DNA from 2 places in the Bacillus sp. A015 genome. Region 2 is predicted to be linked to the other one. Evidence: a T-box and tRNA genes for the amino acid it is inferred to sense, from the RefSeq annotation. Region 2 holds a T-box; the other holds one or more tRNA genes.
The links. A T-box is a leader RNA that pairs with one kind of tRNA and senses whether it is charged. The one in region 2 lies ahead of thrS (threonine--tRNA ligase), so its partner is inferred to be a tRNA-Thr.
Positions count from the first base shown of each region.

Region 1: it has a tRNA-Thr gene. The T-box ahead of thrS (threonine--tRNA ligase) is inferred to sense a tRNA for this amino acid. The anticodon was not compared.

Region 1 is NZ_JBSPZB010000012.1:87,593-96,024, forward strand. Features, by position in the region: gene glmM (phosphoglucosamine mutase) at 313-1,659, opposite strand; gene ACSLGF_RS11890 (CdaR family protein) at 1,685-3,094, opposite strand; gene cdaA (diadenylate cyclase CdaA) at 3,087-3,908, opposite strand; gene rsiW (anti-sigma-W factor RsiW) at 4,121-4,747, opposite strand; gene sigW (RNA polymerase sigma factor SigW) at 4,762-5,325, opposite strand; gene rocF (arginase) at 5,509-6,420, opposite strand; tRNA gene ACSLGF_RS11915 (tRNA-Gln) at 6,557-6,628, opposite strand; tRNA gene ACSLGF_RS11920 (tRNA-Tyr) at 6,633-6,717, opposite strand; tRNA gene ACSLGF_RS11925 (tRNA-Thr) at 6,746-6,818, opposite strand; tRNA gene ACSLGF_RS11930 (tRNA-Val) at 6,822-6,897, opposite strand; tRNA gene ACSLGF_RS11935 (tRNA-Glu) at 6,904-6,978, opposite strand; gene murQ (N-acetylmuramic acid 6-phosphate etherase) at 7,199-8,110, shown strand; gene ACSLGF_RS11945 (MurR/RpiR family transcriptional regulator) at 8,125-8,432, shown strand, end outside.
Region 2 is NZ_JBSPZB010000019.1:45,975-54,406, reverse strand. Features, by position in the region: gene rlmD (23S rRNA (uracil(1939)-C(5))-methyltransferase RlmD) at 1-730, shown strand, start outside; gene ACSLGF_RS14950 (DUF6508 domain-containing protein) at 1,135-1,308, shown strand; gene ACSLGF_RS14945 (LysR family transcriptional regulator) at 1,432-2,304, opposite strand; gene ACSLGF_RS14940 (tautomerase family protein) at 2,415-2,804, shown strand; gene ACSLGF_RS14935 (carboxymuconolactone decarboxylase family protein) at 2,831-3,154, shown strand; gene ACSLGF_RS14930 (DUF1835 domain-containing protein) at 3,327-4,514, shown strand; T-box leader at 4,589-4,813, shown strand; partial or broken gene thrS (threonine--tRNA ligase) at 4,865-6,776, shown strand; gene ACSLGF_RS14920 (hypothetical protein) at 6,951-7,517, shown strand; gene ACSLGF_RS14915 (hypothetical protein) at 7,550-8,432, shown strand, end outside.

The DNA.
Region 1 (8,432 bases), on a different contig from region 2:
ATCATTATAAGAGTTCCTGAACATCTACCCTGCCTTTCCAGCTAGAATAAAAATCCAATAACACAAGGATGATTGTACTATAAGGTCTGACCTCCGTCAATCACAATTTAGGGGTGATCCCTTTCATTTGAGAAAGCGAGACCTCCATACACTATATGCGATGAGGCTTGTCACGTTCTACCTTTGATGTGCTCTCCTATGTATGAAGGCATTAGCAAGTTACCCTCCCTTATATGATTCGTACAGTTCATTTCACTTATGACGATTATTCGAAAAAAAGCAAACCGCTGCTTAGCGATTTGCTTTCATCTATTACTCAATACCCATTTCCTCTTTGACAACAGCGGTAATTCGAGCCACATATTCATCACACAGCTCTTTTGTTTTCGCTTCCGCCATCACACGTACAAGCGGCTCTGTTCCAGATGGACGAACAAGAATACGGCCGTCACCGTTCATCTCTTTTTCAACCTCTTGAATCACAGCTTTTACTTTTTCATTTTCTTCCACTTTATATTTATCAGACACCTTCACATTCACTAGAAGCTGCGGGAACTTCTCCATTTCAGCCGCAAGCTCTGATAATGTTTTTCCTGTCGCTTTTAGCGTATTCACAAGCATGATGGCAGAAAGCATGCCGTCACCTGTCGTATTGTAATCAAGGAAAATCAAGTGGCCTGATTGCTCGCCGCCGACATTATAGCCGTCCTTTTTCATCGCTTCGACCACATAGCGGTCACCAACAGCGGTTTGGATGCTCTTAATGCCTTGTTTCTCCAGCGCTTTATAGAAGCCGAGGTTACTCATGACTGTTGACACGACTGTGTCATCCTTTAATCGGCCTTCACTCTTCAAATAACGTGCACATATGTACATAATTTGATCGCCGTCTACGATATCACCTTTTTCATCGACTGCAATTAAACGGTCACCGTCACCATCAAACGCAAGACCAATATCCGCACCCTTTTCCTTTACAAAAGCAGAAAGTGCCTCTGGATGAGTTGAGCCGACGCCATCATTGATATTCAAGCCGTTTGGTGATGTTCCCATTGTGGACACATCTGCATCTAAATCAGCAAATAAATGTGTCGCAAGAGAAGATGTTGCACCATGTGCACAGTCAAGGGCCACGTGAATGCCTGTGAAATCCTCATCCGCTGTCTGCTTCAAGAATTGCAAGTATTTCTGACCACCTTCAAAGTAGTCATTCATCGTTCCAAGATCGGCTCCAACTGGACGTGGTAATTGATCGACTGGCTGATCCATTAGCTGCTCAATTTCGTTCTCCTGTTCATCTGACAGTTTAAAGCCGTCGCCGCCGAAGAATTTAATCCCGTTATCCTGAACTGGGTTGTGAGAAGCAGAAATCATAACACCCGCTTCTGCATCCATTGCCTTCGTTAAATAGGACACGCCAGGTGTTGAGATCACACCTAAACGCATCACTTCAGCCCCAATTGAAAGTAAGCCTGCAACGAGGGCTCCTTCTAGCATATGACCAGATACACGTGTGTCTCGTCCAACGAGTACCTTTGGACGTTCTTTATCCTTCGTGAGGACATAGCCGCCAAATCTCCCAATTTTAAATGCGAGCTCTGGCGTTAATTCGCTATTAGCCACACCCCTTACACCATCAGTTCCAAAGTACTTGCCCATGTTTCAATCGCTCCTTTTTTACCATTCAAGAGGGCTCTGAGTCCTCTTTTTTATCTTCTTTAACCCGCTGTCTTTGTCTTGATTCTTTCTTTGCTTTATATTGTGTCGATTCCTCTTTACTCTTCTTTTCCTGATCATCGTTATCAGACGATTGATCCTTTCGATCATTCGTAGAAGCCGGCTGATCTTCTTTGTCAGTAGAGGTAAGTTTCACCTTGACCTTTGATCTCGATAAAGTAAACGTCACATTTTGAGGACCGTTCACTTGTACTTTGACCTCATGTGTTCCTTCGTTCAAGTCCCCCACATTGATATAGGCTTCAATATCTGAAGCCTTTAGTTTATCAATTGCACTCTTTGATCCTTTTGCTGTTAACATGAGACGCCCAGAAGACGGACTCACAAATTTAGAGCTGAGATCCTTGCTCAGACCCACGACAGAAATAGGTACATTATCGATCTTTTTTTCTTCAGCTGTTGCAACCTTCACTTTGATCTTAACGGTTTCAGGCGACACCTTTTTCACACCATCTGGCAGTGGAATGTCGGCATCAACCTCCGTATCATCTTTAATCTTGCTTAGGTCCAGCTTAACGCCATCAATAAAATCAAGTGCATCCAGCACCTTTTGGGAGCCGTACACTGTGACCTCACTAGGGCTTGTCTCAATGCTTGAAATACTGATCCCATCCGGTAAGCTGCCCGTCCGCTCAATTTTAAACGGGATCTTCTTGCTTGGACTCGTGATTGGGACCGTAATATCCACCACTGACGGACTCACTTCGACTGGCAGCTCGTTCCCGCTGCTGTCATACACAGTGAGCTTCGCTTCTTTTTCAATCTGTTGATCGACATCCTCTAAGTTCACAAATGCTTTAATGACAGAAATTTTGTCGATTACATCCTTTGAGCCAGTGACAGTCACCTTTTTCGGATTCACAATGGGCTGTTCGGGTAAATAACCGTCTTTGATTTTATTTTGATTATAAAATTCTGTTTCAACAGGAAATTCAGCTGTCGTTTTTTCTTGTATCGTCACAGTCGTCACAGACGGATTAATCGATAATGTGATTCCCTTTGATACATCTCTTGCCTTCAGCTCCACTTTATGTGTGCCTGTCGTTAAGTTTTGCATATCTGCATAAATTTCAAAATTCTTTGTTTGTCTTGCTGTTTTCACAGCACTTGTTGATCCTTTAATCGTGACATTGACTGTCTGCGGTACACCAGTGACGACGTACTTCTCGTCATCATAATACGCTTTAACAGGAATGTCAGTTAAGGTTGCTTCATCTGTCGTCGATGTTGGGAAAAAGGATTCACCGATTTTTTTCGGCGTGGGCGCTTGCGCTGAATTGACTGCACCATACAGCAATAAAGCGAAGACCAATGCAAGAAACTTTACGGCCCAGCGATTATTCAAAATCTTATCCATTTTTCTTGCCCCTCCAATACCATTTGGTCGAGGAAGCATCTTTGCTGTTCTTACTAAATTCAGCAATCAGCATTTCTTCAAGCGCTTCTTCTGTCAATTCTCGATGGAGATCACCATTTCTTGCGACACTAATGCCGCCTGTCTCCTCAGAGACGATGACGGTTAAGCTGTCTGTCACTTCACTAATACCAACTGCCGCCCGGTGGCGCGTTCCGAGTTCCTTAGAGATAAAAGGACTTTCTGACAGCGGTAAATAACAAGCTGCAGCTGCAATCTCATCACGCTTCATAATGACAGCACCGTCATGAAGCGGTGTATTCGGAATGAAAATATTAATCAGCAGCTCAGAACTCACCTTTGCATTCAAAGGAATTCCTGTCTCTATGTAATCATTCATCCCAGTATCGCGCTCAATTGTCAGCAGCGCTCCTATTCTGCGTTTTGCCATATAGTTAATTGCTTTTGTAATTGCCTCGATCGTTTTCTGCTGCTGTTCCTCTACAGGTGTCCCGCTTCTTGAGAAGAAACGGCCGCGCCCAAGCTGCTCAAGCGCTCTCCTTAGCTCTGGCTGAAAAATAATAATGATCGCAAGGAACCCCCACGTAATCGCTTGATCCATCAGCCATTGAAGTGTGTTAAGACCGAGATACGCACTTCCCATCCTGACGAGAACAATGACCACAATTCCCTTTAAAAGCTGAACCGCTTTTGTTCCGCGGATGACCATCATTAATTTATATATCACATACCAAACAACGAGTATATCAACAGCATTACCGAGGTACTGCAAAAAAGGAATATCCCCTAAAGCCATTTCCTCGTCCTCCAGAATTTTCAAGTTTCTTCGTGTGATGCATTTTTTTATAAAAAAAGCCTATGTGTAAATACATAGCGAGGCTATTATACCACATTTTATTTCAGCAAGGAAAATAGTTGCCATATATGGCTGGCTTTCTAGTATGCGTGAATCTGAGCAATGATATAGAAAAAGAGCAGCCCCTAAGAGACTGCTCCATGCTGTTTGATTTACTTTTGCTCCTCTGGCCCAATGACCCGCATCACGTTTTGTGCTGTGGATTTCATTTTGTACCAGATCCAATCAAACACTTCATTAATTTCATTGATTTGACCAGTGACTTGTCCGGCAGAAGCAGTCAGCTGTTCCCCATTGACGACTGTGACATTTCCATCAACCTTGCCTTCTACAATCAGCTTGCCATTTTTGACAGTGACATCACCTTTGACGGTTTCCCCTTTAGGCACGGTCACTGTATCATTTTCAACCACGAGATTCGGCTGCTTTGACACACTGAAATTATGATCGGTATTCCAGCTTGTAAACAGACTGCCTCCCATCAAAATGAGAAAGAGGGCAGCGGCTACGATCAGCGGGTGAGCTTTGATCCATCTTTGAACCGACACACGCTTTTTCTCCTTTGGAAGACCTGCCATCACCTTTGCAGTGATATCAGATGGTGCTTCTATATGAGATGTACTCTGCACTAGCGCAATGGATTTCTCAATTTGTTGAAAATGAGTACGGCACTCCTCACACGATTGCAGATGGCTCTTTAATTCTTTTTCGTCTTCGGGCATGATATCCCGGTCTAAATACTGATGCATAAGCTGGACGACTCTATCCTGACAGCTCATCAAAATCACCTCACTCAAAGGTCTCTCAACTGTTTCCGGAGAGCCTCTCTACCCCTGTGTATTCTCGTTTTCACCGTACCAACTGGTATATTCAGAATCTCACTAATTTCTTTTAACGAGAGTTCATCAATATACTTTAATACGATGACCGAACGATATTTATCGGGTAATCTTAGAATTTTTTGCTGAATGGTACTCGATAACTCAAGAGATACCACCTCATCCTCTGGCAAAATGCCATCAGCAGCAATTTGAGAATACATATTCAGTCCTTCTGTTCCTGCCACCTCTGCATCTAAATAATAATCCGGCTTTTTTTTGCGAATACGGTCGATGGTCAGGTTGGTTGCAATGCGGTACAGCCACGTGGAAAACTTACGATTCACATCAAAGCTCTCAATATTCACATAGGCACGAATAAACGCCTCCTGCGCAATATCCTCCGCTTCGTGTGCATTCCCAAGCATACGGTAGCACAACTGATAAATTTTGTCTTTATACAGGTCTACGATGTCTGTAAATGCGTTTTGGTCGCCTTTTTTCACTTGCTTAATTCTCTTTTTAATCATTGTGTCCATAGTATATTCAACCTCTGCCTTCACCGGTCTTTATTGTATACGAACCTCTTTCCAAAAGGTTTCATTCTCCTCTAAAAAATAGTGTAACAAATTTTTGACAGCGTGTTACGCTTATCAGCCGGTAAAAACCTTAATATATCCTTAAATTTCCCCAAAATAAAAAAAACAGGAACAAGTCCCGCTCTACAATAACTTTTCACCCATTAAAGAACCAATTAAAGCAACTGCCGCTTCTGCTGTTTTATTTTTCTCATCTAATACTGGATTTACCTCCACAAATTCGGCTGAAGTTAAAATACCTGCTTCCTCTAAAAGCTCCATTGCAAGGTGACTCTCACGATAACTAATGCCGCCTGCCACAGGAGTTCCTACACCAGGGCATTCCGCTGGATCTAGCCCATCTAAATCAAGCGATAGGTGGACACCATCTGTTCTTTCCTTTAAATACGCAATAGCTTCCTCCATCACCCTTGTCATCCCTAAACGATCAATTTCATGCATCGTATACACCTTCATACCTTTTTCTCTAATCAACTGCCGCTCTCCTTCATCTAAGGAACGAGCACCAATTAATACGACATTTTCAGGTTTCAATTTAGGAGAATAACCACCAATGTTCGTTAAATCAGCATGCCCAAGGCCAAGACTGACAGCAAGCGGCATGCCATGAATATTTCCAGAAGGAGAAGTTTCCTCCGTATTTAAATCACCGTGCGCATCATACCAAATGACACCCAAGTTTTCATAATGCTTAGCTACACCGGCAAGTGTGCCAATCGCAATGCTGTGATCACCGCCTAAAATCAGTGGAAACGAACCTGACTGCACAATACTGTCAACCTTTTCAGCAAGCAGCTGATTGGCACCAGCATTCTCCGTTAGATTTTTTAATTTTTCACTTGTATATAAACCTTTCTCATCGTCTCTTTGCTCGACTGGAATATCCCCGAGATCCTCCACATCAAATGAGAGCGATTCCAATTTTTCTTTTACGCCAGCACATCGAATCGCACTCGGTCCCATATCGACGCCCCTTCTCGTTTGACCCAAGTCCATCGGAACCCCGACAATCGTGACCTTCTTTTGATCTCCCATATGTACATCCCCTTTCTGTTCATGCTTATATTTTACTTTCTCGATGCCTCCTGACTCAACTTGACAACATTTTGAATAGTTATACATTCCCTCTGCTAACATAAAAAAAGACACCTTTTTGAAAAAGGTGTCTTAACTGGGCTAGCTGGATTCGAACCAACGCATGACGGAGTCAAAGTCCGTTGCCTTACCGCTTGGCTATAGCCCAAAAATGGTGGAGGGGGGCGGATTCGAACCGCCGAACCCGGAGGGAGCGGATTTACAGTCCGCCGCGTTTAGCCACTTCGCTACCCCTCCACATATGGAATTGATAAAGAAAAAACAGTGCCGGCAAGAGGACTTGAACCCCCAACCTACTGATTACAAGTCAGTTGCTCTACCAGTTGAGCTACACCGGCATATGGTGGAGGATGACGGGCTCGAACCGCCGACCCTCTGCTTGTAAGGCAGATGCTCTCCCAGCTGAGCTAATCCTCCACATCATGGTGACCCGTACGGGATTCGAACCCGTGTTACCGCCGTGAAAGGGCGGTGTCTTAACCGCTTGACCAACGGGCCAGTTTGTCAAGTTTACTGTTTCCGTGAAGCTGACAAAAGTTATTATATACAGGTTGTCCCCCTTTTGTAAAGGGGAATTTTATTTTTTTTATTTTCTAACAATTAACCACCTTTCAGCACGACATTTTGATTAAAATATAATTTCAGTATTTAAATATAATATTGAAACTTCATATCATACTCAATATACTGAAAATGAAGAAATAAGGAGGTATGTCACATGCAGCCATCTCAACTGCGTTCTTTGACAACAGAATCAAGAAACCCCAACACAATGGGAATTTCACAAGCAGATCCGCTCGCAATGCTCCAAATGATCAATCAAGAAGATATGAAAGTCGCTCAAGCGGTCAATCGTGTACTTCCACATGTGAAAACAGCAAGTGACTTTGCCTATGAATCCATCTCGAATGGAGGCAGACTCATTTATTTAGGCGCTGGAACAAGCGGCAGAATTGGCGTGATGGACGCTGTTGAATGTCCACCAACCTATAGCGTCTCACCTGATGTCATTGTAGGCATCATGGCAGGTGGAGACTCCGCGTTTTCACATGCTGCCGAAGATGTGGAAGACAGTGAAGAAGCCGGCAAACAGGATTTAGTACACATCCACCTCACGTCAAAAGATACTGTCGTCGGCATTGCCGCTAGCGGTAGGACGCCCTATATCATCGGTGCTTTAAACTACGCAAGATCCATTGGAGCAAAAACAGTAGCCCTCAGCTGCAATGAACAAGCAGAAATTAGCGAGCTGGCAGACTGCGCCATTGAAGTCGTCGTTGGACCTGAAGCCATCACTGGGTCAACACGAATGAAAGCCGCATCCGCTCATAAAATGATTTTAAATATGCTTTCCACCTCTGTCATGATCAGACAAGGCAAAGTATATGAAAACCTGATGGTTGATGTAAAAGTAAGCAATCATAAACTAAAAGAACGCGCCATCACCATCATTCAACATGTGACAAACGCTTCCTACGAACAAGCCGTGAAAACACTTGAAGCGGCAGATTTAGAAGTCAAAACCGCCATCGTCATGCTCCAAACAAACACAGACAAGAAGACAGCACAGGACTTACTCAACAAAACGAATGGCCATATCGACAAAGCCATCTTACGTCATCAATCCTAAAGGAGGCAGTGCTCATGTCAGCAGGTGGACTCACCCTATTACACACAATGAAAGCAAAGCTCCCCCAATCCGAAAAAATCATTGCAGACTATATCCTTGCCCATCCTGACAAAGTCATTAAAAGCACAGTGCATGAAATCAGTCAGGCTGCCGGTGCAAGCAGCTCTGCAGTGATTCGCCTTTGTAAATCTCTCGGACTAGATGGCTATCACGATTTGAAAATGCGGATTGCTGGAGACTTAATGCATACCGATAAACAGGGCTACCGAGATATCGAACAAGATGAACCACTTCACTCCATTATTCAAAAAACAGCAGGAAA
Region 2 (8,432 bases):
ACAGGTCGTCCTTGTCACATCAAAACCTGAATTTCCAAAGAAAAAAGAAATTGCCGAAGCTATTCAAAAACGTCTGCCAGAAGTGACATCCATTATGCACAATATCAATGGCGAAAAAACGTCTGTCATTTTTGGACATAAGACATCACACTTAGCAGGCAACATGGTCATCCAAGAATTTTTAGGAGACGTCTCATTTGAACTAAGTGCACGTGCATTCTTCCAATTGAATCCGAAGCAGACATTAAAGCTTTACGATGAAGCGAAAAAAGCGGCCAAACTGACAGGAAAAGAAAAGCTCGTCGATGCCTATTGCGGCGTTGGCACCATCGGCATGTGGCTCTCAGATGGCGCAAAAGAAGTCAGAGGAATGGATGTCATCAAAGAATCAATTGATGATGCCAAGAAAAATGCCAAAAAACACGGCATGAAACACGCGACCTATGTGACAGGAACAGCTGAACATTGGCTGCCAAAATGGGTCAAAGAAGGCTTCCGCCCTGATGTCATCGTCGTGGACCCGCCAAGAACAGGCTGCGAAAGCACCTTCTTAGACACCGTCAAACAAGTGAAACCAAAACGCTTTGTCTACGTCTCTTGCAACCCATCTACACTAGCAAAAGACCTCGAATACTTGTCAAAAGACTACAAGATCGAATACATGCAGCCAGTGGATATGTTTCCGCATACGGCGCATGTGGAGTGTGTCGTATCAATGGTAAGAGTGTAAAAAGTGAAGTGAATAAAGACTTTCCGTGATTTGAATACTGGTTTCTAGCTGGTAGGATCATCACGGAATTTTTTTTGTGAACTTATCCAAAATCGGTATGATGCGTATACAGAGGTGTCGATCAGAATAAACCATTATTTGATATTGATGAAATGGAGGAGGATGAGGGTGAGTCAATTAGAGATTCTGACAAACTATATACCTATGTTTCAGGACGATTATATTGGTGAATGGGTGATAGATCAAGCAAATGATGGAACAGCTGAACACGCAATCCAGATGCCCTTTGTGAATGATTCTGAAACGGTCCGTCACTTTATCGAAGATGTCTATACCTTTGCAGAACAACATCAAGAGATGGAGCTTACTCGCTACAGAGATATCCTCAAAGAAAATGGCATTGAATGGGGATTGAACGATATGGAGAACGTGGACGTCTCAAATTTAAATACACAATGTGTACTTGCTCTCATGATGGGGGTTGTGATGCTGAGCGGTTTTGCGATGGTGCCATCTTCAATTTTTTTAAAAGCGGAGCCATATTAAAGTGCCTTGAAAGATTGGATTGTTTGGAGTAAGGGATGTGTACGTCTGATAAAAACTGAACATGAATGGATTGAAACAATGAAAAACCTAGATGATATGAAATCTAGGTTTTTTTGGAACATTTCTTCTGTTTCCGAACAAGATCACGAGCATGTTCACTTCTCAGCTTCTTGACGAAATAGATCAAGCAAGAGCTGCTTGGTGTTTTTCAGAAATAGATGGGGTTCCTTATGAGATAAGATTCCTATAGGAATAAAAGGGTCCTCCATTTCGATTGGAACTTTCACAAACTCGTCTGACAATGGTGTAGAGGAAAGTACGACTCCGACGGAGGGGAATTCCTTTAGAAATGGCGGAATCGCTGAAATCTGGCTGATAGTATAAGTGAACGGCTCAATATTTATTCTTGAGAGTTCCTTTTGTAACTTCATGTGATATAAACAACTTTCCCCACCTATGATCAGTGGTTGTTGATAGAGATCCTTGATCAATGAAATCGTTCCAACTTGATCTGCCTGCTTTTTTGCGATGATAAAAGACATTTCCTCTTTGTACAATTCCTCAAACGGAAGTGGGTTCATCGCCGGTTCTCCTGCAATAGCAAAATCGATCTCCCCCTTGAGGAGCTGCTTGTGAAGGAAATCTGTATTACCGATGATAAAGTGGCATGTGATATTCGGTTTTTGCTTTCTGAAGGTTTGAAGGACTGAAGGAAGAATAGAGATAGCAATTGGTTCTATGACACCTATATTCAAGGTTCCGACTTCTTCTTTTTGGAGTTTTTGAGATTGATCTAATACAAAATTCCAGTGGAGAATCAGCTGATCAATCTCTTTGGCAAACAATTGCCCTGAAGGGGTTAATTCAGCCTCCCATCCTCTCACAAACAATTGAAACCCTAACTCTTGTTCTAATCGTTTGATCTGATTTGTTATCGTTGACTGTGCATAATTCAATTTTTGAGCGGCTTTTGAAAATGTCCCTTCTTGAATCACGGCTTGAAAAGCTTTTAATTCTTTTAAATCCATTTCTAATAATCTCCATTCGTTTTATGAATAATATTTTATATATTATTCAATTATACAAAACGAGTGTTGAGACGTAAAATGAAGTAAGACAGAAAGAGGAGTTGACATACATGCCATTTGTAAAAGTCAGTTATATGGAAGATGAGTACGATAAAGAAAGCTTAGCTTCTATTAGCCAAACGATCATGAAGGCTCTGATGAAAGAATTTCATGTTCCTGAAAAAGACTACTTTCAGGTGTTCCATTCACATAAGAAAGAAGAATTTTATTATGACCCCAATTATCTTCTTCGTCATGATAGGGATCATCGTCTCTTATATATCCATATTACATGTGGTTCAGGAAGAACTTACGAACAGAAGCAGTCTTTATATAAGGAAATAGCTGACCAGTTATACAGCCAACTCCATATACCGAAAGAAAATGTATTCATTATGCTGGTTGAGACGGACTTGGAGAATTGGTCCTTTGGAGAAGGACTTGCTCAAATGATCAAGTAACGAAATGAATGGAAGGGGAAATAGATATGCATCAACCAATTAAGCCAACTGTGAATTTAACCCTCGGAGATTTTGCTCCAGCATTTGTTGAGTACTCCGAAAAAGTTCTCTTTGGGGATTTGTGGCGAAGAGAGGAACTTTCGCTAAGAGATCGAAGTATGATTACAGTTTCAGCCTTAGTAAGTGCAGGCAGCCTAAATCAGCTGGAATACCATTTACATCTAGCCAAAGAAAATGGTGTAACGAAGAATGAATTGATTGAAGTCATCACACACCTTAGTTTTTATATCGGATGGCCTAAAGCAGCTTCAGCATTAGAAGCAGCTAAACACATGTTGGAGGAAAAATAAAACAATCAAATCAACGAGCCCTTATTTGAGTTAGGGCTTTTTTCTATGCGAATAAATTGGATTTTAAAATCTTCTATGTCATACTTTTGAATGAAATTGACTCAATAGAATTGACGCAAGAACCATGAATAGGTCAAGATGAAATGAAATGTAAGATAAAGGGAGACAAATGATGATGATACATATCGTATTTGGGGCAGCACCTGCTGGTAGTTTAAAACAAGCATTACGCGAAATGAAGCAAGATCAGGCTGATGATATCATCGCCTTTGATGACATTTATTCGATTGGACCCCTTCTGCATTTGCATGAACATGAAGGACAAGCGAAGCGTAAAGAGTGGCTGCGTAACGTGATATCAAATGAATTTGGACATTTTGACGACATGGTCAACGATCAGCACAGAATGCTTCAGCAAATAAAAGATATAAAAGATGGCAGTCGTATACTCATCTGGACAGGCAGTAATGCACATGAGCAAATTGGTTTACGTTATGCCATCTATTTATTAAAAGAGAAAAGGATAGAATTGTCTTTAATCAATACAACGACTGCTTTTGACCAGCTGTTCAATACAAATACAAGAATAATGATCCTTCGACATGCCGGGGAGATCACATCTGAAAAATTCAAAATTTTGTACGGAAGTAAAGAGCATATTTACACAGTGGCAAAAGAAGAAAGAGAGAGATTACAAAACGAATGGCTTTCATTCGCTAAAGAAAATCATACACTGCGGATATGGCAAAAAGGACAAACGATCAGCGTACCTGAAGATGAATTTGATGCTTATTTAGTGAAAATGGCTAAGCGAGTTCAGCAGTCCGAGTCAGAAGGGGAGTACATCAAAACTCCACGCTTAATTGGTGAAGTGATAGGTTATTTAGAACAGTATATCGGTGATGACTTTATTGAGTATCGACTGAAGACATTAATTGATCAAGGGATTTTTGACATGATAGGAAGGCGCACTTCCATGCGTTATTACTCAATTAAACTAACAGAATTCGGTCAGCACTTCAAAAAATGGGTGTGCTGTCGCGAGTTTGAGGATCACCCTTATGTGAAAATAGAAGGGACCTACGGTGGTGAACCTTTTCAATGTGGACATTGTCAATGCCATTTAGAAAGAGATGATGTACCTCTAAGCGATGCGCTCCTCTCGAAAATCTGGAATTGGGCCATACAGTATGGCCGCTGGTTTGATGAAGAGACAGAAGACTTGCTGCCAGATGGGGTAGAAATGGAAAAGAAGTTCAATCATGCAGGGGAGCGTATAACGGAAGAAGTGAAGAATGCGTTATCTCCTATGTATCAAGTCGAGTATAGCCCGAGTGAAATGACAAGACATTTCATTTAAAGAATAAAATTCAATAGCAATGTACAAAATAAATCTTTACATGATTACCCATCATCATGTAAGATATGGAGAAATTAAAAGCGAAGAAAAGGACATGAGCAATTTTTTACTGGTTACCAGAGAGGGGAGTCACGCTGAAATCTTCCTAACACAGAAAAGTTGTCTTACCACCTTTGAGCTGTATTGGGGAAATCACAGTATCCAATATCGTCTACGCCACGTTACGGCACCAGAGCCATAAAGCGAATACGCATTATGGGAATTTGGGTGGAACCACGGATCACACATTCGTCCCTCTATGAGGGATGGGTGTGTTTTTTTATTTCAAAAAAATGAAAGGTGTGTCAGTCATGAGAGAAAACATGGTGAAGATTCAATTTCCGGATGGAAAGGCGAAGGAGTTTTCCGCAGGTACGACTGTCGCAGAAATTGCCTCCTATATTAGTCCGAGTTTAAGAAAGAAAGCAGTGGCGGGAAAGGTAAATGATCAAACAGTTGATTTAAGTTATGAGCTAAACAGCGATGCAGTGCTGTCTATTTTGACACTCGATTCGGAAGAAGGGCTTGAAGTGTTACGTCATACATCTGCACACGTATTAGCCCAAGCCGTGAAAAGGTTGTATGATGATGTAACACTTGGGATCGGACCTGTCGTCGAAAATGGATTTTACTATGATATGAAACTAAATCGAACTTTACGTTTAGAAGATTTGGCAGCGATTGAAAAAGAGATGGAAAACATCATGAACGAAAATCATCTGATCCAAAGAATCGAAGTGTCTTACAAAGAAGCTGAAGCGTTGTTTGCGAATGACCCATATAAGCTGGATATTTTAAAAGGTCTCCCTAAACAAGAGACAATCACGGTTTATCAGCAAGGAGAATTTATAGATTTGTGCCGTGGTCCTCATCTGCCATCTACAGGATATATGAAGGCATTTAAATTAACACGTGTTGCAGGGGCTTATTGGCGAGGGGATCGCAATCACGATGTATTGCAACGGGTGTATGGTGTTACGTTTCAACATTCAAAACATCTAGCTGATTATCTTCGTTTCATAGAAGAAGCAAACAAGCGAGATCACCGAAAATTAGGCAAACAATTATCTCTATTTATGTTCTCTGAAGAAGCTCCAGGTATGCCATTTTATTTACCAAAAGGGCAAATTGTCATTTTCAAGAGAAGTGCGAGGTAAAGCACAATATGAAGAAGTGAGTACGCCATTTATGATGAACCAAGAACTTTGGGAACAGTCAGGCCATTGGGATCATTATCATGAAAATATGTATTTCTCAGAAGTAGACCATACAAGCTTTGCTTTAAAGCCGATGAACTGTCCAGGGCATATGCTCATGTTTAAAAACAACTTATATTCATACAGGGATCTTCCAATCAGGATGGCCGAATTTGGTCAGGTGCATCGTCATGAATATAGCGGTGCATTAAATGGATTGTTCAGGGTCAGGACATTTTGCCAAGATGATGCCCATATATTTTTGAGAGAAGATCAAATTGAGTCTGAAATCAAACAGATTTTCCAATTAGTTGATCACGTATATCGAACTTTTGGATTTGAGTATTCAGTTGAACTTTCGACTCGTCCAGAAAAAGCATTAGGGGATGATGCAATTTGGCATCTATCTGAAACAGCCTTAAAGAATGTGCTTGACCAGCTAAAGGTCAACTACCAGCTAAATGAAGGAGATGGGGCCTTTTATGGTCCAAAGATCGATTTTCATATTAAAGATGCACTAGAGCGGAGCCATCAGTGCGCCACAATTCAACTTGATTTCCAAATGCCTGAAAAATTTGACTTAACATATATCAATGAAAAAAACGAAAAGGTCCGGCCGGTTGTCATTCACAGTGCCATTTTTGGTTCTCTTGATCGTTTCCTTGGCATTCTGATCGAGCATTTTGCAGGCGCCTTCCCGTTATGGCTAGCACCAGTACAAGTACAAATCATACCTGTCTCAAGCGTTCACCTTGATCACTGCTTGGAAGTTCAGCAGCTATTAAAAAGTAGTGGGATAAGAGTAACAATTGATGAACGGGATGAAAAACTCGGCTATAAAATGAGAGAAGCACAAATGCAAAAAACGCCTTATATCGCTGTGATTGGCGATACAGAAATGCAAGAAAAAACGCTTAATATCAGGCAACATGGAGAAAAGGCTTCAGAGCAGATGTCTATGGAAGACTTTAAACCCTTGGTAGCTCAACAAATAAAAGATAGAATGGCTGCTCAAGAAAAGATATGATGCGTTTCAGCAAGTAAGATACGAAGGATTAGACGTTCATTGGATGGGCGTCTTTTCATTTGTGAAAAAACCGAATATGCGATGCAAAGGGAAAATATTGAAACATTTACTCAATAAACTCGTAATATAGATAGAGCGCTCATCAGAAACATTTGAAACGGAGAGGAGCATTACATGGAACAAGCAACGCTAAAAAAAATGAGAACAAAACAAATAGCCGCCTCTAATTTAATATTTGGCATCATGATCGTGATCTTTTTTATCATCATTCAAATTTCTGACATTCGATTTACACATTTCTTTTTTTGTTTAGGAATTTTCATGCTTCTTCAAGGTATTTTAGGCTTTATCAAAAAAGGATCAACGAAGTCTTTCATTCCTATTTTTGAGCAGGTAGCTATTTATGAAAAAGAGAAACTGGGGAAAGAGTGGGAGAAAGAACAGAGAATGGAGAATATTCGGAAATTGATATTGAGTGGGCTTATGTTCTTTCAGGCATTTAGTATTCAAAATATACCGAATCCATTCTTTGATATAGATCCTATATTTCTAGTTTTCTTATTGGTTCTGTTTCTAGCTATTATGAATGTAACCATGCTTTTTCGCTTTAGAAAAATTGATCGATCTACTGAAGGCCAATTAAAAGGCTTTACAAAGGAATCAAACATGATGGCAATGGCTTTAGGATTCTTAACAGTGATCGTCATATTCATCTTTATCGTCATCTTTGTCCTTCCATAAGACGAATCACTTAACATGTCGAGGTGAAACAAATGAATGAAACGATACAGCATCTGATAGACGAGACAAGGAAGAAATTTGGCTTAGATCATTATCATTTAAAAAACCACGAGTATTATCGATATGTCAATATGTTCAATGAAACCATTTATAAATTGTGTATGGAGTGGTTTCCTCCTCACGAAACGGAACCTAAGGACGACGATTTAAACCCAGATGGCACAGCCGTAATAGAAGTAAATTTGAATACGGGAAAGGTTGAGAGTGCTGTTTTTGTCATGGGCAAGACATATGCAAAGGAGGGTGTGCAGTTTGATAGCGCCCAGTCCAATGACGTCATCAAATGGATTGAACAAGAAACAGATTTGATTTATGGAGAGCATTTCCACTTACAAAAGGAGGAAAAAGGGGAACTTCTTTTCGAAGAAAAAATTGCTGGTGTACCAGTGACTCCTTCAGGCATGATTGAGGTGAAATGGGATGAACATGGACAGCTCATTTACTTTGTTCATCACGGGCCATTTCTAGCTAAAAAAATGCTGAGAGCTGAAAAATATTCGCTTTCCATTGAGATGATCGAGAGCTTAGCACAGCAGCAAGTGCAAAGGGTTGAATGGCCTTCCTTTGAGCAGAATAAAATCCGTCCTGTTTATGCGTTAGAAGAAGTGTATGTTAAGAATGATGGAACAGGAACGATTCCATTTGAAAGTACGATTCACGAACATCACTGTTTCAATATAAATAAAATCATAGAATGGGAGGAACCGATAACTGAACCTTTTGTAATAAAGGAATTAAATATTCAGGAAGTCATCTCAGCTGATCAAGCCTTTTCATTTGAACCTTCACCAGATACAATGCCAATTTCAGAAGAAGAAAAAGATAAGTGTTTGAAAGCAGTTCAAATCTTTTTGC